DNA from 2 places in the Anaerosporomusa subterranea genome. Region 1 is predicted to be linked to the other one. Evidence: riboswitches for the same ligand, from Rfam matches in the RefSeq annotation. Region 1 holds a riboswitch; the other holds the start of a gene.

What was found. A riboswitch is a leader RNA that binds a small molecule or an ion and turns the genes downstream of it on or off. The one in region 1 is predicted to bind glycine.
Region 2: it holds a riboswitch for glycine, as region 1 does, so the genes downstream of both, gcvT (glycine cleavage system aminomethyltransferase GcvT) here and AXX12_RS00385 (ABC transporter substrate-binding protein) in region 1, are expected to answer to the same signal.

The regions. Positions count from the first base shown of each region.
Region 1 is NZ_LSGP01000001.1:98,322-102,821, reverse strand. It holds gene AXX12_RS00390 (MFS transporter) at 247-1,620, opposite strand; gene AXX12_RS00385 (ABC transporter substrate-binding protein) at 1,728-2,891, opposite strand; glycine riboswitch at 3,067-3,182, opposite strand; gene AXX12_RS00380 (ABC transporter substrate-binding protein) at 3,387-4,500, opposite strand, start outside.
Region 2 is NZ_LSGP01000020.1:274,464-291,464, forward strand. It holds gene trpE (anthranilate synthase component I) at 1-584, shown strand, start outside; gene AXX12_RS13655 (anthranilate synthase component II) at 581-1,153, shown strand; gene trpD (anthranilate phosphoribosyltransferase) at 1,153-2,169, shown strand; gene trpC (indole-3-glycerol phosphate synthase TrpC) at 2,166-2,948, shown strand; gene AXX12_RS13670 (phosphoribosylanthranilate isomerase) at 2,945-3,568, shown strand; gene trpB (tryptophan synthase subunit beta) at 3,555-4,739, shown strand; gene trpA (tryptophan synthase subunit alpha) at 4,739-5,545, shown strand; gene AXX12_RS13685 (hypothetical protein) at 5,661-5,933, opposite strand; gene AXX12_RS19615 (CoA-binding protein) at 6,013-6,762, shown strand; gene AXX12_RS13695 (LysR family transcriptional regulator) at 6,938-7,846, opposite strand; gene AXX12_RS13700 (4Fe-4S binding protein) at 8,216-8,401, shown strand; gene AXX12_RS13705 (2-oxoacid:acceptor oxidoreductase subunit alpha) at 8,416-9,549, shown strand; gene AXX12_RS13710 (2-oxoacid:ferredoxin oxidoreductase subunit beta) at 9,578-10,399, shown strand; gene AXX12_RS13715 (2-oxoacid:acceptor oxidoreductase family protein) at 10,401-10,928, shown strand; glycine riboswitch at 11,002-11,090, shown strand; gene gcvT (glycine cleavage system aminomethyltransferase GcvT) at 11,248-12,348, shown strand; gene gcvH (glycine cleavage system protein GcvH) at 12,351-12,740, shown strand; gene gcvPA (aminomethyl-transferring glycine dehydrogenase subunit GcvPA) at 12,742-14,088, shown strand; gene gcvPB (aminomethyl-transferring glycine dehydrogenase subunit GcvPB) at 14,085-15,536, shown strand; gene lpdA (dihydrolipoyl dehydrogenase) at 15,570-16,964, shown strand; gene sdaAB (L-serine ammonia-lyase, iron-sulfur-dependent subunit beta) at 16,979-17,001, shown strand, end outside.

The DNA of each region.
Region 1 (4,500 bases):
CCATAACCTGTATCGCATTCTCCTTTACTGCGGACACAAGTACTACGATGTGTTTCTGTTTTTCGCGTCAGACAAATTGACGAAGCTAACCGGCCTATCAAAAGGCGGTTTCAGCCAGCCCGTTCCTTCGCGCAGCGCCTTTCGCGTTTTCGCGGCCAATTTTTCTCGTCGCTATCTAACTTTCCCTGTCAAAGAAAAACACCTTTATGTATCTTCGTTTACTCTGCGGGATCTTGTACTTCACTATCATCCATTCCGGCTGACCTTGGCGATAGATAGCGTGGTTTGCAGTTCATCGCCAACATTGCGGCAGTACGTTTCTTTGATATTCAAGACGAACACAAGCCCAACTGCCAGTACCGCAGCACACAGTAAAAACGCCTGATGATAGGCAATAGCTGGATAAATCTTTACACCGTGTTCGATTGCTCCCTGCCAATATTGATCAAGTATCCAACCAAACAAGGGTTGTAAAAATGCGGCGCCAACAAACGCGCCTGAATTAGCAACACCTGCGGCCATGCCGGTGATATGTGACGAATTAACCTCTTTGACGCAAGCGACTGTAAGGGTAATCCCTGATACCCCGAGACCAATGGCTAAACAAATCGGATATAACACCCACTCAGGCGGTTTGGCCTGATTCCAGAAAGTCAGCAGTAGCCAAATGGCCAAGAAGAAAGCCGTTGCCCCAACGTACGGCAACCGTCTGAATCCAAACCGATCTGAAAAAAATCCGAATAGCGGCCCGCCCAGCATATTGCCGGTTACCATCAGTAACAAATGATTGGACGCATCGAACCTCGACATGCCGTAAACCTGCATAAAGTAGGAAACTCCCCATAGGCCCACGACAGTCATATATACACCATATATCAACGAAGAGGCAAAAAACGGCGTCCAAGTATGGCGATTGCCCAGCACCTGCTTGAGGCTGCCGCCGATGCTGGGTTTGGCAACCGCCGGACTATGCATACAACCTTCCCGTCCCTCGATTGCCGCTATGCTTGGTAAACCAATGTCAGTCGGCCGGTTGCGAATGAGAAGCCAACACAATAGCGCCATCAAAAGTGAAAATACCGCTATCATATAAAAAGATGACCGCCAGCCAAGAGCTTCCACAACAACGGCCAGCGGCGTTGCAGCCGCCAACGATCCGGCATTACCGACCAGTACGATCAAGCCGGACATTGTACCGAATTCCCTGGCTCTAAACCATTCGGCGTGTATCTTCACAATATTGACATAGATTAAGCTAACTCCTAAACTGGCCAGAAATCGACCGAGATATAGACCGCTGAGCGTATCTGTCCAACCGAAAAGCAAAGCGCCGACAGCAGACACGAGCATAGCGATGCTGATCGTCAGCCGCGGTCCAAAATAGTCGGCAAGAATTCCAGCCGGGACTTGCGCCAAAGCGTAGGTATAAAAATAAATAGAAGCTAATATTCCCAGATCAGATGCCCGCTCAATGGCAAAATCCCGCATTAAATTGTCTGCGACAACCCCTGTTCCGACACGATGGAAATAGACAACCCAGCAACTAAGCGCAGCAGGAACCCACACCAGCCAGCGTCGGCGCAGCATCTGTTGTTCGCCGGAAATATTTGTAGCCATCATTGTACCCCATTGTCGTTCCCTATTCCCTGATGAGGTTCGTAGTTCAGCGGCTAAATACCTGCTTTTAAAAAAGAAACACCACCGCAAAAGGTGGTGTTTCAGTCGTGTTACGGCTTAACCGTTGCCTTATACATTTGCTTGCCGTCTTTTACTTCGATAATCACTGCGCTCTTGACTGCGTCATGAGTCGCGTTCAAAGTCGTTGCACCGGTTACTGCCGGAAAATCTTTGGTTGCGGCCAGTGCTGCGCGAATTTTGGCGGGTTCGGTACTATTAGCGCGTTTGATCGCGTCTAGCATCACATTAGCAGCGTCATAGGCCAACACGGCGATCGCATCTGGTGTTTGACCGTATTCTTTCTTGTAGGCTTCAACAAAGGTTTTCGACGCCGGGCTGGTATCCTCAACTGAATAATGGTTGGTGAAGTAGGTGTTATTCAGTGCAGCCGGGCTACCGATTTCCACCAGTTTCGGCGAATCCCAGCCGTCTCCGCCGACAATTGGGACTGTGATTCCCAGTTCACGGGCTTGTTTAACGATTTTACCAACTTCTTCATAATAGCCTGGTACATAGAGAACTTGCGGATTCAGCGCTTTCACTTTGGTCAGGATGGTTTTAAAGTCTTGGTCTTTTTGTAAATAGGATTCTTCGGCAACGATGCTGCCGCCGCCTTTAGTGAACGCTTCTTTGAAAAATGCGGACAGACCTTTACTATAATCGCTACTGCTATCAATCAGGATCGCTGCTTGCTTTTGTTTTAGCGTATTAAGTACAAAATTCGCGCCAACAGTTCCTTGGAACGGGTCAATGAAGCAAACGCGGAAGGTGTAGTCTTTGACTTTGCCGGTTTTTTCGTCAACTGTAACTTTAGGATTGGTGGCGCCAACCGATAGCAGCGGTATTTTGTTGGATTCAGCCACACTAGATGCCGCAATCGCGTTTGAGCTGGTGAAAAGTCCGGTTACAGCCACTACCTTATCTTGAGTGACCAACTTGGTCATGGCGTTGACAGATTCGGAGGGTTCGCTTTTATTATCAGCAATAACGGCAACAATCTGCTTGCCAAGTACGCCGCCTTTGGCGTTGGCTTCTTTGAACGCCAGCTTGGCGCCATTGGCTGATGATGCCCCATAGGTTGCGCTTCCGCCAGTCATTTCATTTAACACACCGATTTTGATTTCTTTGGAAACCGAATCGCCGCAACCGGACAAGAAAACCGTGAATAGTAGGATTGATATGACTGCTGCTGTTAGAAATGCTGATTTTTTCATTAGAAAACTCCTCTCTTTATTAGGAAATTTGCCGCAACCTCTGCGGGCCCTCAAGAGGCAGGCACAGGAGCCTGCCCTTCCGTGTGATTTGGCTTTAAAAACAGAAAAAGCCAAACCGCACGATTTGACTCTTGAGAGTGACAATTGTGAAGCGATGCGGAACATCCCGCATAGCAACGATTGCTCTGTCCTTTTGCCTGAGAGTTTCATCAGCAGCCTTCGCCGCCGACTTGCCCCTTCGGCGCCCTAGCAAGTACAGTCACTTTCTAGGGGCTCTCCAGAGTTCCATCCATCTACGGTTCAGTAGGGTTGAGGCCACTCTCCCGCAGACTTCTCATGGACACAAGTATTTAATTTTTAATAATCGATGTTACAATTATAGCACCAGGAAGAACTTTGTCAAGCATTAACGTAGCAAAAAAATCCCTGGCAATCATAATAATGATAAAAATAAACTCCTGCTAAGATTTAGTCACCATAGCAGGAGTTTATTTTTTACGGTTTAACTGTCGCCTTATACATTTGTTTGCCGTCCTTCATTTCGATGATTACCGCGCTCTTAACTGCGTCATGTGATGCGTTTAAGGTGGTCGATCCTGTGACTGCCGCGATATCCTTCGTCGCGGCTAATGCCTCACGGATTTTAGCAGCTTCCGTACTGTTGGCGCGTTTAATCGCGTCAATCAGTACATTAGCGGCATCATAACCAAGCACTGCCAGCGCATCTGGCGCTTGACCATATTCCTTTTTATAGGCTTCGACAAAGGTCTTGGAAGCAGCGCTGGTGTCATCCACTGAGTAATGGTTGGTGAAATAGGTATTGTTCAAGGCAGGTGCCGTGCCGATCTCTACCAGTTTCGGCGAATCCCAGCCGTCGCCACCGATAATCGGGGCTGTGATTCCCAGTTCACGAGCTTGTTTAACGATTTTACCAACTTCTTCATAATAGCCTGGTACATAGATGACTTGTGGATTAAGTGCCTTAACCTTGGTTAGGATGGTCTTGAAGTCCTGGTCTTTTTGCAGATAGGATTCTTCTGCCAAAATGCTGCCGCCACCCTTAGTGAATGCTTCTTTAAAGAATGCCGCCAGGCCTTTACTATAATCGCTGCTGCTATCAATCAAAACCGCAGCTTGTTTGAGTTTCAACGTACTCAGAACAAAGTTTGCGCCCACTGTTCCTTGAAACGGATCAATGAAACAGACGCGGAAGGTGTAGTCTTTAACTTTGCCGCTCTTTTCATCTACCGTAACCTTCGGGTTGGTCGCACCCACCGCTAAAAATGGCATTTTGCTGGCTTCAGCCACACTCGATGCGGCAATCGCATTCGAGCTAGCGAAGATCCCGGTTACGGCCACGACTTTGTCTTGAGTCACCAGTTTGGTCATGGCATTGACCGACTCAGACGGTTCACTTTTATTGTCAGCAATAACAGCCTGAATCTGTTTACCGAGGACGCCACCCTTGGCATTGGCTTCTTTAATCGCCATTTTTGCGCCATTAGCTGACGAAGTGCCAAAGGTCGCGTTGCCGCCTGTCATTTCATTTAAGAGACCAATCTTAATATCCTTGGAGGCTGAACCGCCGCCACAGCCGCTCAAAATAAGC
Region 2 (17,001 bases), on a different contig from region 1:
GCGTTGTCGAGACTCGGCCAATCGCCGGGACGCGGCGGCGCGGTAAGACGTTACAAGAGGATGAACAACTTGCCGCCGAACTGCTCGCCGATGCGAAGGAGCGGGCTGAACACATCATGCTCGTCGATCTAGGCCGAAATGATATTGGCAAGATCGCCGCTTACGGTACGGTGCAAGTGCCCACCTTGATGGCGGTAGAGAAATACTCGCATGTCATGCATATAGTTTCCTCGGTTAGTGGCCAGTTGCAACCGGGAAAAGACGCAATCGATGCGCTGACAGCCTGCTTCCCGGCCGGAACTGTATCTGGCGCTCCAAAGGTGAGGGCAATGGAAATCATCAGGGAATTGGAGCAGACCAAACGCGGGCCGTATGCTGGCGCGGTGGGTTATTTAGGCTTTTCCGGCAGTATGGATACCTGTATTACGATCCGAACATTTGTCATTGCCGACGGCAAAATTCATGTCCAGGCTGGCGGCGGCGTCGTTGCCGACTCATCGCCGGAAGCGGAATATGAGGAAACGTTGAACAAGGCCCAAGGATTACTTCAGGCATTGTTCAGTACCGAGGAGGGAATAGCATGATTGCCGTTATTGATAATTATGATTCCTTTACCTATAACCTAGTGCAGTACCTGGGAATATTGGCTGCAGACATTGCCGTTTATCGCAATGACGCAATTACGGTTGATGAACTGCAAGACTTGCGGCCATCACACATCATTATCTCCCCAGGGCCAGGCACGCCGCAACAGGCTGGTATTTCAAAAGCAGTGATTAGCCAATGCGGGCCGCATACTTCTGTGCTTGGCGTTTGTCTGGGGCACCAGGCGATTGGCGAAGTATTTGGCGCAGTGGTGCGCAGAGCCGAGGTGCCGATGCATGGCAAGGTTTCAACCATCCATCATGATGGGCAGGGAATCTATTACGGCTTTGATAGCCCATTTACGGCTACCCGCTATCATTCACTCATTGTCGACCGTGAGACAATTCCCGAATGCCTGCAGATCACTGCTCATACAGAGGATGGAGTCGTCATGGGCCTGCGTCATAAACAGTATCCAGTGGAGGGGGTTCAGTTTCATCCGGAATCCATCCTTACCGATCAGGGGTTAGCCCTAATACGCAATTTTTTAATGAGGAGGAGTGCATAATGTTTCAAACCATCTTGCAACGCGTCGTCTTGGGAGAGAACCTGAGTGAGCCAGAAGCAGAATGTATGATGGAGACGATCGTGGAGGGCAGCGCCACGGCGGCGCAGATTGGCAGTATGCTTACCGCGCTGAGTATCAAAGGTGAAACCATTGAAGAAATTGCCGGCTGTGCACGGGTAATGCGACGCAAGGCTACGCCGGTCAGTACGCCGGGACGGGTAGTTGATACCTGCGGTACTGGCGGAGACAAAAAGAACACCTTCAACATCTCGACAACAGCGGCGTTTGTGGTTGCAGGAGCTGGGCTGACAGTTGCGAAGCATGGCAACCGATCCGTTTCCAGCAAGTGCGGCAGCTCTGATGTATTGGAGTCGCTTGGTATTCCGATCAACCTTGATGCTACGGCTGTAGCAGAAAGTTTACGGAAAGTAAACATCGGTTTTTTGTTTGCTCCCCAATTCCATCAGGCGATGAAGACTGTTGTCGGACCGCGCCGGGAAATCGGCATTCGCACCATTTTTAATATATTAGGGCCATTAACCAATCCCTCAGGGGCTAGCTGTCAACTGCTCGGAGTTTTTCAGCCTGAACTGACTGAGATGCTCGCCGGAGTATTGCAGCGGCTAGGGGCAGAACATGCACTGGTTGTGCATGGCATGGACGGCCTGGATGAGGTATCAATATCTGCTCCCACGAAGGTAACAGAATTAAAAGCCGGACAGATTTACACCTATTATATCAGTCCTGAGGATGTGGGCTTCCAGCGGGCAGATATGTCAGTCATCATTGGCGGCAATGCTGCTGAGAATGGGCAGATTCTGCTGAACATTCTGCAGGGAGAGCAGGGTCCGCGACGGGAAGTCGTTTTGTTCAATGCAGCAGCCGCTCTGGTCGCCGGTGACAAAGCCGACAGTTTGCGTGAAGGGGTGGCTCTGGCGGCTGCCAGTATTGACAGCGGTCAGGCACTGGCAAAATTCACAGAGCTAAAGCTGTTTCAAAGCGAGGCGCTGCAATGATACTAGAGAAGATTCTCGCATCAGTTCGTCACGACCTGGAACTGAGAAAACAAAACCAGCCGCAAGCTGTGCTTGACAAGCAAATGAAACATCTCCCCGCCACTTGCGGCTTTCGGAAGGCATTGGCAATCCCCGGCCAAGTTCAGATCATTGCTGAGTTCAAACAGGCTTCGCCTTCTAAAGGCATCATTCGTCAGGATTTAACGCCAGAGGCAGTGATCTCAGCCTACGCCGACAATGGGGCTGCGGCGATTTCTGTTTTAACTGAGCCGCAGTTTTTTAAGGGAAATGTAAGCTACTTGTCGCAGGCCCGGAAAATCACCAACATACCTTTGCTGCGCAAGGACTTTATCATTGACGAATACCAACTGATTGAAGCGCGCGTCTATGGCGCTGATGCGGTGCTGCTTATCGTTGCCGCGCTTGGGCAACAGCGGCTAACTTACTTGCTGCAGCAGGCGCAAGAGTTGTCTCTCGACTGCCTGGTGGAGGCCCATACCAAAGCGGAAATCGAGGTCGCACTTGCTAGCGGTGCACAGATAATCGGGATCAATAACCGCAACTTAGGCACATTTGAAACCAGGCTGGAAACTACATTTGAACTGGCGAAGTATATCCCGCCTGACAGAATTCTTATCAGTGAAAGCGGGATCAACACAAAGGCAGATATCGCGAATCTGGCTACCTGCGGCGTCAATGCCGTGTTAGTTGGTGAAGCACTGATGCGCAGTCCCTCGCCTGGCCAGAAGCTACGCGAATTGGCAGGTGATCGCCATTGATTCGGATAAAGATCTGCGGGCTGCAAGATATAGCTACAGCACTGGAGGCAGCCGAGGCGGGAGCCGATGCGATAGGAATGGTCTTCGCGCCGAGCAAACGACAAGTTCAGCCAACGATTGCCCGGGAAATATGTCAGGCTTTGCCACCATTTGTCAGTAAAGTCGGCGTTTTCGTTGATGCTAAGGAGGGGCTGGTCAAAGAAATCGTCGCAATGTGCGGTCTGGATACCTTGCAGTTTCATGGCCAGGAAACTGCAGACTACTGTAGTCAGTTCCCGCAAACTGTGATTAAGGCGTTTCAAATGAAAGATCAAGGTTCACTGGCCAAGTTGTCAGGGTTTAGAAACTATACTTTATTGCTCGATAGCTACTCGGCTGGACAGATGGGCGGAACTGGCCATGTATTCCCATGGGAAATAGCTCGTAAGGTCAGTCAAGAATATAGAATCATTTTGGCAGGCGGCTTGTCGACTGATAATGTGCTTGCAGCAATCCGGGCGGTGCAACCCTTTGCTGTCGACGTCAGCAGCGGGGTAGAAAGTAACGGAGTCAAAGATAGCAAGAAAATCAAAGAATTTATTACAACAATTCGGAGGTGGGAGTATCATGGGTCTGATTAAGAAAGGACGCTACGGAGAATTTGGTGGGCGCTATGTGCCGGAAACATTGATTCCAGCGTTAGATGAACTCGAAGCTGTCTATGAAAGCGCGCGTCAGGACAAAAGCTTTCAGCAGGCGCTGGCTTTTTACTTTCAACAGTATATTGGCAGACCTTCTATGTTATATTTTGCCCAGAAGCTGACCAACCAATTAGGCGGGGCGAAGATCTACCTAAAACGGGAAGATCTCAATCATACCGGTGCGCACAAGATTAATAATACCATTGGCCAGGCGTTAATAGCCAAGCGGATGGGGAAAAAAAGTATAATTGCTGAGACTGGAGCTGGCCAGCATGGCGTGGCTACCGCTACGGTTGCTGCGCTGTTTGGCATGGACTGTAAGGTGTTCATGGGAGAAGAGGACGTAAAACGGCAGGCGCTGAACGTATTTCGCATGCAAATGCTCGGCGCTGAAGTGGTGCCGGTAACCAGCGGCAGCCGCACGTTAAAGGATGCAACCAACGAAGCGTTGCGCTATTGGGTGGCCCATGTCCGGGATACGTTTTATGTTATTGGCTCAGTCGTCGGACCTCACCCGTATCCGGCTATGGTTAGGGATTTTCAACAAGTTATTGGCGAGGAAACCCGTAAACAGATGATAGCCATAGAGGGACGATTGCCAGACAGCGTGATTGCTTGCGTCGGCGGCGGCAGCAACTCGATGGGCATGTTTTACCCATTTTTAACAGATGATAGCGTGAAACTCTATGGTGTAGAAGCGGCTGGTAAAGGGCTTGACACTCGTGAACATGCGGCAACGTTGACGCTGGGCAGCAAGGGAGTTTTGCACGGAGCATTCAGTTATCTGCTTCAAGACAAAGACGGCCAGATACTGCCGGCCCACTCTATCTCGGCAGGTCTCGATTATCCTGGGGTTGGCCCCGAGCATGCTTATCTAAAGGATTCAGGCCGGGTAGAATATGCAGCTGTAACTGATACCGCAGCGCTAGACGCCTTTTATCTCTTGGCTCGTAGCGAAGGGATTATTCCCGCGCTGGAGAGTGCCCATGCGATGGCCTATGCGATTAAACTAGCGCCGACTTTGCCCAAAGAGCATATCCTGGTCGTCTGTTTATCAGGTCGGGGTGATAAAGATGTGGACCAAGTGGCTGCATATGAGGAGGTGCGGTAATGCAAAATAGAAAAAGCGCCATTGGCGCTACCTTTCAGAAACTACAACAGTCAGGCAATAAAGCACTTATTACCTACATTTCAGCTGGTGACCCAGACCTGAATACGACCAGAAAACTGGTGCTGTCTATGGCCGCAAATGGGGTCGATATTATTGAATTGGGCATACCCTATTCTGACCCGATAGCAGATGGACCAGTCATTCAGCAAGCTTCATTACGGGCTTTGCAGAATGGCGTAAGCATTGAAGCCATTTTTGGCTTGATCGCTTCTTTGCGTCAGGACACGCAAATCCCGTTGGTTTTGATGGCGTATTACAATTCTCTACTGCAATATGGTATCGAAAAATTTATCAGTACCTGCGCTGCGGTCGGCGTAGATGGGCTAATTATCCCGGATTTGCCGTTGGAAGAAAGCGAAGAATTGCGTCAGCAAGGTGATGCACAGGGGATTAATGTGATCTTGCTAATTGCGCCGACTACGCCAACTGAGCGGATCGCCCGTATTGCCGAAGCTTCACGCGGCTTTTTATACTGCGTGTCTGTGGCTGGCGTTACTGGTGCGCAAAGCACTGTGGACAGTGGATTGCAAAAGTTTCTCGCAAGGGTGCGGAGTCAGACCGAGCTTCCCTTAGCGGTAGGCTTCGGTATTTCCACGCCTGATCAAGCCGCCGCTATTGCTGTGTTGGCAGATGGTGTAATTGTCGGCAGTGCTGTCATTACCGTGCTGGAGCAATATCTCGGTACAGAGATGCTGATCAGCAAAGTTGGTGAGTTTGCAAAGAGTTTGAAGAATGCCATTCGCTAGTGAGTGAGGGACGTAGGAAAAGCGTATAACAGTCTGGGTGAGAGGCTATCGACAAACTGAAATGGCCACGCCGCATAGCGGGTGGTCATTTCAGTTGTCCTGGTCTTAGAAAAAATCAGCATTTGGCAAAGCCTAATAGTAGATTTAGCTGCTCGGCTAGCTCTGCCAGGTCTTTTTCTGTATGTATCTGGTCGATGATTACCTTTCCATTCAAAGGTAATCGATCCATTGTCGATAAGACAGGGCTTGCCTTCAAGACTTCGTGAAATACGGCGTCAAGGCTGCCGGCGATAAGATAGGCGCTTTCTTCTGTGAGCAAGCCATTACAGCCATAGGCGCAACCCAGGGCTGGCTGTTTCGTAATACCAAACTTTTGCGTGAAAGCCAACTTCAGCTACCGTTAGTCCATGTTTCAAGGTATAATTAATAAAGAATGGCGAAGCTGAACGAGAGAAGGAGGCTGACAGATGAACCCGCAAGTTAAGGACATGCTTCAACGACAACGATGGGCTGTGCTCGGCGCTTCAGCAAACCCTGACAAATTCGGTTATCGTATCTTTAAAGTCCTCAAACGCTATGGCTACGAGGTTTATCCGGTAAATTCCAGGGAAAGCATGATTGATGGCGAGCCGTGTTTTCCCTCGATCGCAGCGCTGCCGGTAGTTCCCAATGTGGTGGATTTTGTGGTGCCACCAGCGGTCGCCCTAGAGGGGTTGGCAGAATGTGCGTCACTAGGTATTGCTAATGTCTGGCTGCAACCGGGAGTAAATAAGCCAGAAGTGGTTGCTAAGGCGAAAGATTTAGGGCTGAATGTGATTTATCAATACTGCGCCATGGTTGAAAGCAGTAAGATTGCCATGCTAAAGGAAAAAAACTGGGCTGTGCTCGGCGAGTCAGCTCGTTCATCAGAGGACAGCATGCTCTTTGACCGGTTGCGAAACCGGGGCTATAACGTGGCGTCGCTGTCGGTTATATCTGTTTCCGGCGAAACGCGTGTAGACGCGCCGCTCTTTGCTGATTTGCCGCAAAAGCCAGCAGTCGCCCTCATTGCCGGTCCTGCTTCGATAACAGAGCAAGCCTTGCGGGAATGCAAGGCGGCTGGCATCGAGTATGTCTGGCTTCAGCCAGGGGCAGAAACGGAAGAGCTCATTACGTTAGGTCTTTCGTTGAATCTGATCATTGTTCATCATGCCAGTGTGCTCGAGGAATTGGAATAAAAAGATTATTTAAATCCATCGCAACGTTTATAAAGTTATCAAGCCGCCCGATTAGGCGGCTTGATATAAGTACACTGAGGGTTTCGGATTTATTTTGTCTAATAAACCCTAGCCCTCTGCGAACTCTGTGTACTCTGCGGTTAACGTTCCAGTACTGACCGCCTAGTGATTATTCTTACTGTCCTGCTAGCACTCGTTTACCTTCGATATTTCTGTTGCCGAACAGGCCCAGAAAGTGATGGGCAGTGGCTGGAAGATACCGATTGCGAACCCAGATGACGGCGCCGCCGGTTACTAAAGAGGGATTGACAATCTCTTTGGCAATTAGTCTTGTGCTATGGATGAGACTGAATGCAGACTTCGGAACAATTGCCATGCCGATGCCGGCGTCTGCCCAGGCTAAAAGCGGCATGACATCATCGCTTTCGCAAAGAATACTAGGGGTCAGGCCAAGTTGCTCATAACTTTTGGTGATCATCGCTTCAAATTTGCGATGAATCAACAATTGCTTATCGACAAGTTCTCGTAAGTTGATGCTGTCTGAATCCGAACAGATCGCGTGCGGATGCTCAGGTCGAAATACCGCCACCAGCGGCTCATTTGGCAGACTGATCGAATCGTAAAGATCTGTGTCAAACGGCAGCTTTACCATGCCCAGATCGATAATGCCGCTGTCGAGAAGCTCGGTAATTCGCCGGCTTTCGCCTTCGCGCAACCGAAAAACTACGTGCGGATAACGCTCGCGAAAAATTTTAATCAATTGCGGCAGCAGCGTACCGGCTACTGAGGTCACAGCCCCGATGGCTAAGGTACCGCGATCCCCAATATAAAAGTCCTTTAATTCGGTTGTAGTTGCATTCAATAGATCGATAATTTGCTCTGCTCGTGTGCGTAGAAAAATCCCTGCTTCAGTCAGTTTTACCTTGCGCTTGCCTCTTTCAAACAACTGGACTCCCAATTGGTCTTCTAGTTCTTTCATATGTCGGCTTAGCGGCGGTTGTGCAATATGGAGACGTTTGGCCGCTGCTGTGATATTACCCTCTTCAGCAATGGCGAGAAAATACTTAATATCACGAATATCCACAATGAGTGCCTCCCAAAGATCGCCGGAGCGGTATTAATTTTTTGCGGCTAAAAAGCCAGATAAAGCACGAAGCTAATATTGGCCGCGAAAACGCGAAAGGCCGCATAGCGCCTGCACGAAGGGAACACGAAAAAAATAAACAATAAGCGTAAAGTGCTTAATGCGGTTCAAAATCGTTTCTCAGTTAGTAAAGATTACCGCAACAGCCTCTTTTGCCATACCTAATTAGTATGATAAGAAGCGAAAAATAGTATTTTACGCATAATAAAAGTCTTGATACAATCATATAGAAGACGAAATATTGAGTCAAGTGTGTTTTACATCTTTTTAACGTATAATTTTTTTAAAAAAGGAGAGAGGTGAACAAAAATGAGTCTGAAAATTCACGCCAATCGTTGCAAAGGTTGTGGCATCTGCGTCGAGTTCTGCCCGAAAAAAGTACTGGCTGTCAGCCAACTGGAAAAGGTTGAAGTAGTCAAAGAGAAAGACTGTATCATGTGCCGTCAATGTGAAATGCGCTGTCCGGACTTCGCCATTTTTGTACACAAGGAATAAAGGAGTGAAACAGAGTGTCCAAAGTTTATCTAATGCAAGGCAACCAGGCAGTCGCTGAAGGCGCAATTGCCGCCGGCGTTAAATTTTTCGGCGGTTATCCGATCACGCCGTCAACTGAAGTCGCTGAATCGCTAGCTAAAATGCTGCCAACTGTCGGCGGCAAATTCATTCAGATGGAAGATGAAATCGCCGGCATCGGCGTCATCATCGGCGCATCCCTAACCGGCATGAAAGTCATGACCGCTACCAGCGGCCCCGGCTTCTCCCTTAAACAAGAACTCATCGGCTATGCCTGTATTGCCGAAATCCCGATGGTCATCGTCAACGTACAGCGCGTGGGCCCCTCTACCGGCCAACCGACCGCACCGGCGCAAGGTGACGTGATGCAAGCCCGCTGGGGAACCCACGGCGACCATCCGATCATTGCCCTGACCCCGGGCTCTGTACCTGAGTGCTTTGACCTAACGATCAAAGCCTATGAATTCTCCGAGAAATACCGTACCCCGGTCATTCTGCTGCTGGATGAAATCATCGGCCACATGCGCGAGAAAATCGAGCTGCCTGACAACTATGATGAAATCGCCAAGCCGCAGCGCAAACTGCCGCAAGTTCCCCCTGAAGAATACAAAGCCTATCAAGCCGACGCTGACCTCGTACCTGCCATGGCTCCGTTTGGCAGCGGCTACCGTTGGCACGTCACCGGCCTGGTGCATGACGAATACGGCTTCCCCAATGGCTCACCGGCTGCCACCCAGAAATGTCTGGACCGGTTGCATGAGAAAATCAACAACAATCTTGACGACATAGTCCTCTATGAAAACTACTGCATGGACGATGCCGAAACTGTTGTCATCGCCTACGGTGGCACAGCTCGTTCTGCCTATGCCGCCGTCGACGCCGCCCGCGCTAAAGGCATCAAAGCCGGCCTGTTCCGCCCGATCACCATGTGGCCGTTCCCGGCAAAACAAATTGCCGAGATCGCTGGCAAAGCCAAACACATCATTGTTGCCGAAATGAACTATGGCCAATATGTCATCGAAGTCGAACGTGCCGTTGCCGGCAAAGCTCCGGTAACCCTCCACGCCAAATACAACAGTGAAGCGATTACGCCGGACGAGCTGCTGGCAAGAATCGAAAGCCTGAAATAACCGCAGAAAGGATGTGCACCCCATGGAAATGGAACAAATTATTGATAAATACTTCCGCCCCGGACGCCTGCCCCACATCTGGTGCCCCGGCTGCGGCAACGGCATCATCACCGGCGCTATCGTCAAAGCTGTTGACAAACTCGCTTTAGAAAAAAACGACGTAGCCGTTGTTTCCGGCATTGGCTGCTCCAGCCGCGCCTCCGGCTACCTTGACTTCAACACCGTCCACTCAGCCCACGGCCGCGCCCTGCCGGTAGCCACCGGCGTCAAACTTGGCCAACCACGGCTGAAAGTCATTGTCGTCACCGGTGACGGCGATGCTACCGCCATCGGCGGCAACCACTTCATCCATGCTGCCCGCCGCAACATCGACCTCACCGTCGTACTCTTTAATAACAACATCTATGGCATGACTGGTGGCCAATACTCACCGCTCACTCCAGCCAACTCCAAAGCAACCACCGCCCCCTACGGCACAGTTGACCGTCCCTTTGACGTCACCGAGCTGGCCAAAGGCGCAGGCGCTACCTTCGTTGCCCGTTCCACCACTTTCCATACCCAGCTGTTAGTGGATGTGATCGCCCAAGGCATCCAGCACGAAGGCTTCAGCCTCATTGAAGCTATCACTGCCTGCCCAATCTCTTTTGGTCGTCAGAATAAAATGGGCGGCGCTCCTGATATGATGAAATGGCAAAAAGACCGTGGCGTCATGCTGGCCGCCTATGAAAAAATGACTGATGAACAAAAAGAGGGCAAATTCCCGATTGGTGTTCTGTATAAAACCGAAGCGCCCGAATATAGCGCTGAATACGACAAAGTGATCGCCAGAGTCCAGAAAGGAGCGAAATAACATGCAGCAACTGCGCTTATCCGGAACCGGCGGCCAGGGGCTGATCCTGGCTGGCATCATCCTGGCCGAAGCAGCCCTGATGGACGGAAAACAAGCCATCCAGTCCCAGTCCTATGGCCCGGAAGCCCGCGGCGGTTCTAGCAAATCCGAGGTCATCATCTCTGAGGGCAAGATTCATTATCCGAAGATCACCGTACCAAACGTAGTCCTGGCTATGAGCCAGGAAGCCTGCAAAAAATACACGATTGATCTCCCTGCTGACGGCATTCTGATTACCGACAGCCTGTTTGTCCAGCAACTGCCTGACAAACAGTTTAAGAAGGTCTATGAACTGCCGATCACTCATACTGCCCAAGACAGTTTAGGTAAAGCCTTATTCGCCAACATCATCGCATTGGGCGCCATCGCCAAAATAACCGGCGTGGTCTCGATCGAATCGCTGACCAAAGCCGTGCTAGCCAGAGTGCCGAAGGGTACGGAAGCGGTTAATGAAAAAGCTCTAAAATTGGGCATGGATTTAGTTGGATAACAAATAATTTCTTGACACTAAAAGCGCTCAGCGGTAATATGTTGATTAGAAATTCTTTGAAAAATGAATAGGAATGATGGTTATGGGAGAGTCCGCAATTTGGCGGCGCCGATGGGGCAAAGCTTTGTTCAAACTCTCAGGTAAACATACTGTAACCGGACCGAACTCTGGAGAGTATGCTTCTTTGTTAAAGAAGTGTCACCGATGGGGCGCCTGTCGCAGGCGAATCTCTCAGGTATAAGGGACAGAGAACAAAAGTGTTTTTACACTTTTGTTTCTTTGTCCTTTTATTTTGCAAGAAAAGAGAGAGGTGGCTTTTATGTCAGCAAAGCAAACGCCGCTGTATGAGACGCATGTGCGTTATGGCGGCAAAATCGTTGAGTTTGGCGGTTGGTTGCTGCCGGTTCAATACTCCGGTATTAAGGAAGAGCATCACGCGGTAAGAACTAAAGCTGGTTTATTTGATGTGTCACATATGGGTGAAGTGCTGGTAAGCGGGCCAGACGCGTTGGCTTTTCTGCAAAAACTGGTGACAAATGATGTCGCTAAATTGCAAATCAATCAAATTCTTTACACGCCGATGTGTTACCTGGATGGGGGTACGGTTGACGATCTGTTGGTCTACAAGCAAGCTGACAATGAATATCTACTGGTCATCAATGCGGCGAATATAGAGAAAGATTGGCAATGGATGCAAGAAAATGTGAAAGGCTTTGAGGCTACACTGACCAATCTCTCTGATGCAACAGCGCAGTTGGCTCTGCAAGGACCGCTGGCAGAAACGATTTTAGCCAAGCTGACTGACGCGCCGCTAGCAGAAATCAAATATTATTGGTTTATGCCTGAAGTCAGCGTTGCCGGTAAAACAGTATTGGTATCACGGACCGGGTATACTGGAGAAGACGGCTTTGAAATCTATTGTAAGCCTGAGGATGCATCGTTTTTGTGGGAAGCGATCATGGAAGCTGGGCGGCCGTTCGGATTGCTGCCCGCAGGCTTAGGCTGCCGCGATACGCTGCGATTTGAAGCGTGCTTGCCACTTTACGGACACGAGCTGTCAGCCACTATGTCACCAATTGAGGCAGGTATCGGATTTTTTGTCAAGCTGGATAAAGGCGACTTTAACGGACGGGAAGTCTTACAAGAGCAAAAAACGAATGGAACGAAACGCAAGATCGTCGGTTTTGTCATGGTTGACCGCGGAATTGCCAGAGCTGAATATCCGGTTTTGGCTGCAGGCGTACATATCGGCGTAGTGACGACCGGCTCCTATACTCCTACACTTAATAAAAATTTGGGCTTAGCCCTAATTCAAGCTGATTATGCTAAAATTGGCCAAACGATCGAGATTGATATTCGTGGTAAGCAGCTTTCTGCTGAAATCATTGCTAAACCATTTTATAAACGAGAGGGGAAATAATCATGAGTATTCCGGCAGAACTGAAGTATTCTACAGATCATGAATGGGTTAGAGTAGAAGGGAACACAGCGATAATTGGCGTGACTGATTTTGCGCAGTCACAGCTTGGTGATGTCGTTTTTGTCGAACTGCCGAATGAGGGCGATTCAGCCAAAGCAGGTCAGCGGATATCTGTCATCGAATCGGTTAAGGCTGTTTCTGATATTATTAGTCCCTTATCTGGCAAAGTCATTAGAACTAATCAAGAACTCAACGATGCACCAGAATTGGTGAATCAATCTCCTTACGGCGACGGTTGGATATTAGTCATCGAACTTTCCAATCCGAAAGAACTAACTGGCCTTTTGGATGATGCTGCCTATAGCGAGATCGTTGAGAAGGGAGGCCACTAAGATGGGCTGGAGTTATCTGCCCCATACCGATAATGATCGCAAGGCAATGCTAGCGGCTATTGGCGTTGCTGCGACAGATGACCTGTTTCAAGATGTTCCGGCAAACCTGCGCTTAAACCGGCCGTTAGACCTGCCGCCCGCCTTGTCGGAACCGGAGCTGATCAAGAATTTGCAGGCGCTGGCAAAGGCAAATATCAGCATGGAAGATGCGGTATGTTTTCTCGGTGCAGGAGCTTATGATCATTTCATCCCCAGCGTGATCGACCATATTATCCGCCGCTCAGAATTTTACACAGCCTATACGCAATACCAGCCTGAGATAGCACAAGGCTATCTACAGGCGTTATGGGAATTCCAATCGCTGATCTGTGAAATTACCGGCATGGCAGTAGCCAACGCATCCATGTATGATGGCGGCACAGCAGTGGCGGAAGCGGCGATGATGGCTTGCGCGGCATCAGGCCGCAATAAGGTGATCACAGCCGCTGCAGTACATCCCCACTACCGGAATATTCTCGAGAGCTATGGACTAGACCGAGGCTTTATCAGCAGCGAGGCTGGCTTTGTTGATGGTGTAACCGACCGTGATCAACTAGAAAAAATGCTGGACGATTCCACGGCAGCCGTCATTATCCAGTCGCCGAACTTCTTTGGATCTATCGAAGATATTAAGACATTAGCACAAATCGCTCATGCGAGGGGAGCGTATCTGATTACTGTCGTTGATCCGATTTCGTTAGGATTGCTGGAGTCACCGGGTGCTTTAGGCGTAGATATCGTCGTCGGCGAAGGACAGGGTCTGGGATTGGCGTTAGCCTATGGCGGGCCATACCTCGGCTTTTTCGCGGCTACCGAGAAGTTAATGCGTAAATTACCTGGCCGGATCGTTGGTCAAACGCAAGATCATGCTGGCAACCGTGGCTTTGTTTTAACCTTGCAGGCGCGGGAACAGCATATCCGCCGCGAAAAGGCGACCTCTAATATTTGCTCCAATCAAGCGTTGTGCGCTTTGACTGCCGCTATTTATCTCAGCACAGTCGGCAAGCAGGGCTTCCGCGAAGTGGCATCCCAGTGTGTGCAAAAAGCAAATTACGCTTATCGTGAGCTGCAAAAACTGAATGGCTGTGAAGTCGTCTTTAGCGCGCCATTTTTCAAAGAATTTGTCGTCCGGCTTTCGAAGCCGGTTGCCAAAGTGAATAAAGCGCTTCGCGCCAAGGGAATTGTTGGTGGTCTTGATCTTGGCAGCTATTACCCCGGCATGGATAACTGCATGTTGCTCTGCGTGACGGAAAAAAGGTCTAAAGCAGAAATAGACCGTTTGGTCAGTGAAATGGGGGCAATATTATGAACAGAAACCAGGCGATAATCTTTGAAATGAGCGTACCGGGACGGCAGGCGCTGAATTTACCGCAATGCGATGTCCCCACTTTAGAAATCGAAACACTGATTCCCGCCGAGTTTTTGCGGAAGGCTGACGCCCAGTTGCCGGAGGTTAGCCAACCTGACTTGATACGGCATTATACCAATTTATCAAAGCGGAACTTTGGCCTTGATTCAGGTTTTTACCCGTTAGGATCGTGTACGATGAAGTATAATCCCAAAGTGAATGAAGATGTTGCCCGTTATCCAGGATTTGCACACATTCACCCACTGCAAGACAGCGAGTCAAGCCAAGGTGCGTTAGAGCTGCTCTATACGATGGAACAGTATCTGGCGGAAATTGCCGGCATGGATGCAGTTACCCTGCAGCCGGCAGCAGGTGCGCACGGTGAGCTGGCCGGGCTAAAACTCATCAGAGCCTATCATCGCTCCCGAGGTGAAGCCAGAACCAAGGTGATTGTACCCGATTCGGCCCATGGTACAAATCCGGCCAGTGCGACAGTTTGCGGTCTGGAAATTGTTGAAATCAAGTCCCATGCCGACGGTTCAGTCGATCTGGAGGCACTGAAGGCTGCAGTCGGTCCCGATACAGCCGCGCTGATGCTGACTAACCCAAGTACATTAGGCTTGTTTGAAACAAATATTGAAGAGATTGCGAACATTGTTCACGCCGCCGGCGGCTTGTTGTATTATGATGGCGCTAACGCAAACGCAGTAATGGGCATTGTCCGACCTGGTGATATGGGCTTTGATGTCGTGCATTTCAATCTCCATAAAACATTTTCCACTCCCCACGGCGGCGGCGGTCCTGGTTCCGGTCCTGTTGGCGTGAAAAAAACACTGATTCCGTTTTTACCGACACCGGTGATTGCTTTTGATGGCAAAAACTATGCTCTCGATTATGATCGGCCGCAGTCTATCGGACGGATGCACTCGTTCTATGGCAACTTTGGCGTCATTGTCCGGGCCTATGCCTATATTCTGGCGATGGGACCGGATGGTCTGCGTCAAGCTAGCGAGGATGCTGTGTTGAATGCAAACTATTGTTTGAGTCAGTTAAAAGAAGACTTTTACTCTCCGTTTGACCGTTACTGTATGCATGAATGCATTGTTACGTCGAAAAATCAAAAACAGTTCGGCGTAAAGACGCTCGATATCGCCAAACGGCTGCTAGACTATGGCTACCATCCGCCAACAATCTATTTTCCGTTGATTGTTGAAGAAGCAATCATGATTGAACCGACGGAGACGGAAAGCAAAGAAACGCTGGATGGCTTTATTCAGGCTATGCGCGCAATCGCCACAGAAGCAAAAACCGATGTGTCGCAAATCCTCAGCTCTCCTAGCAACACAGTGGTGGGAAGACTTGATGAAACGACAGCGGCGCGCAAGCCGGTCGTACGCTGGAAAGCGTAACGACTTGGCAACAGAACTCTGGGGGGAGAAAATATGAATTACGATGTAGCTGTTTTGGGCGGCGGTCCGGGCGGATATGTCGCAGCCATCCGGGCGGCTCAATTAGGGGCAAAGGTTCTGCTCGTTGAAAAAGATCAACTAGGCGGAGTATGCTTGAATCGAGGCTGCATTCCGACCAAGACCTTGCTGAAGAGCGCCGAGAAGTGGCATGATCTGCAGCGTTGCAGCCAGTTCGGCCTGAAGGCGGAAAGCATTAGCTTTGATTATAATGCAGTAAATGCTCGCAAGAACCAGGTTGTGGAGCAAATGCGTGAGGGCATTCTGAAGTTGGTAAAGAGCAATGCGATTGATCTCGAATTTGGCACAGCGAAGCTTATCGCTAAGGATCAAATCTGTGTCAGCACAGCCGAAGGAGAGAAGCAATATTCCGCTAGTAAGATTATACTAGCGACCGGTTCGGCGCCGATGGCTTTGCCTGTGCCGGGCGGTGACTTGGCCGGCGTGATCAATAGCGATCAGCTGCTAGCCATGACTGAAGTACCAAAGAGCATGGTTGTGATTGGCGCAGGCGCAGTCGGAATCGAGTTTGCAGCGATTTTTCAGGCATTTGGCTGTAATGTCACCGTGATTGAAATGATGCCCGCCATCTTGCCAAATGTCGACAGCGAAATTGTCAAGCGCATGGCACTGCTCTTGCGCAAGCAAGGGATTAAATTTATGACAAATACCCGTGTGATTGGGATTAAATCCGGTGACGACGGTGTCGTTGTCGAAGTTTGCAGTGGAGACAAAACCCAGGAAATCGCCACAGAAAAGGTGCTGGCATCAATCGGCAGGTTCCCACTAGTTTCTGGACTAGGACTGGATGAAGTCGGCATTGCCTATAGCCGTAAAGGAATTACGGTCAATGAAAAAATGGAGACAAATATTACAGGTATTTATGCAATCGGTGATGTCACCGGCAAGTATATGTGGGCCCATGCCGCATCCGCCGCTGGGATGGCTGCTGCGGAAAATGCTTGCGGCAAGCAGGCAGCAGTCGACTACAAGGCAGTTCCGGGTTGTATCTATACGACGCCAGAGGCGGCGATGACCGGACTGACCGAACAGGACGCGCTGGCTCAGGGTAAAGAAATTAAAGTCAGCAAATTTAACTTTGCCGCCAATGGCAAAGCCGTATCGATGGGCGAACCAGATGGACTGGTTAAGATCATTGCTGATAAGCTGACTGGCGCTGTATTAGGAATGCACATCCTTGGCGCTCACGCCAGTGATTTAATTATGGAAGGCGCGCTGGCAATCCAAAATAAGCTCTCAGCTAAGGACTTAGCACAAACTATTCACCCCCATCCCAGTCTGTCGGAAGCGATTATGGAATGCGCGCATGGAATTGACGGCGACATTGTGCATCAGGTGAAGATGAAGTAAGTTGGAGGCTTTCTATGGGTGTATTTGATATTGTCGG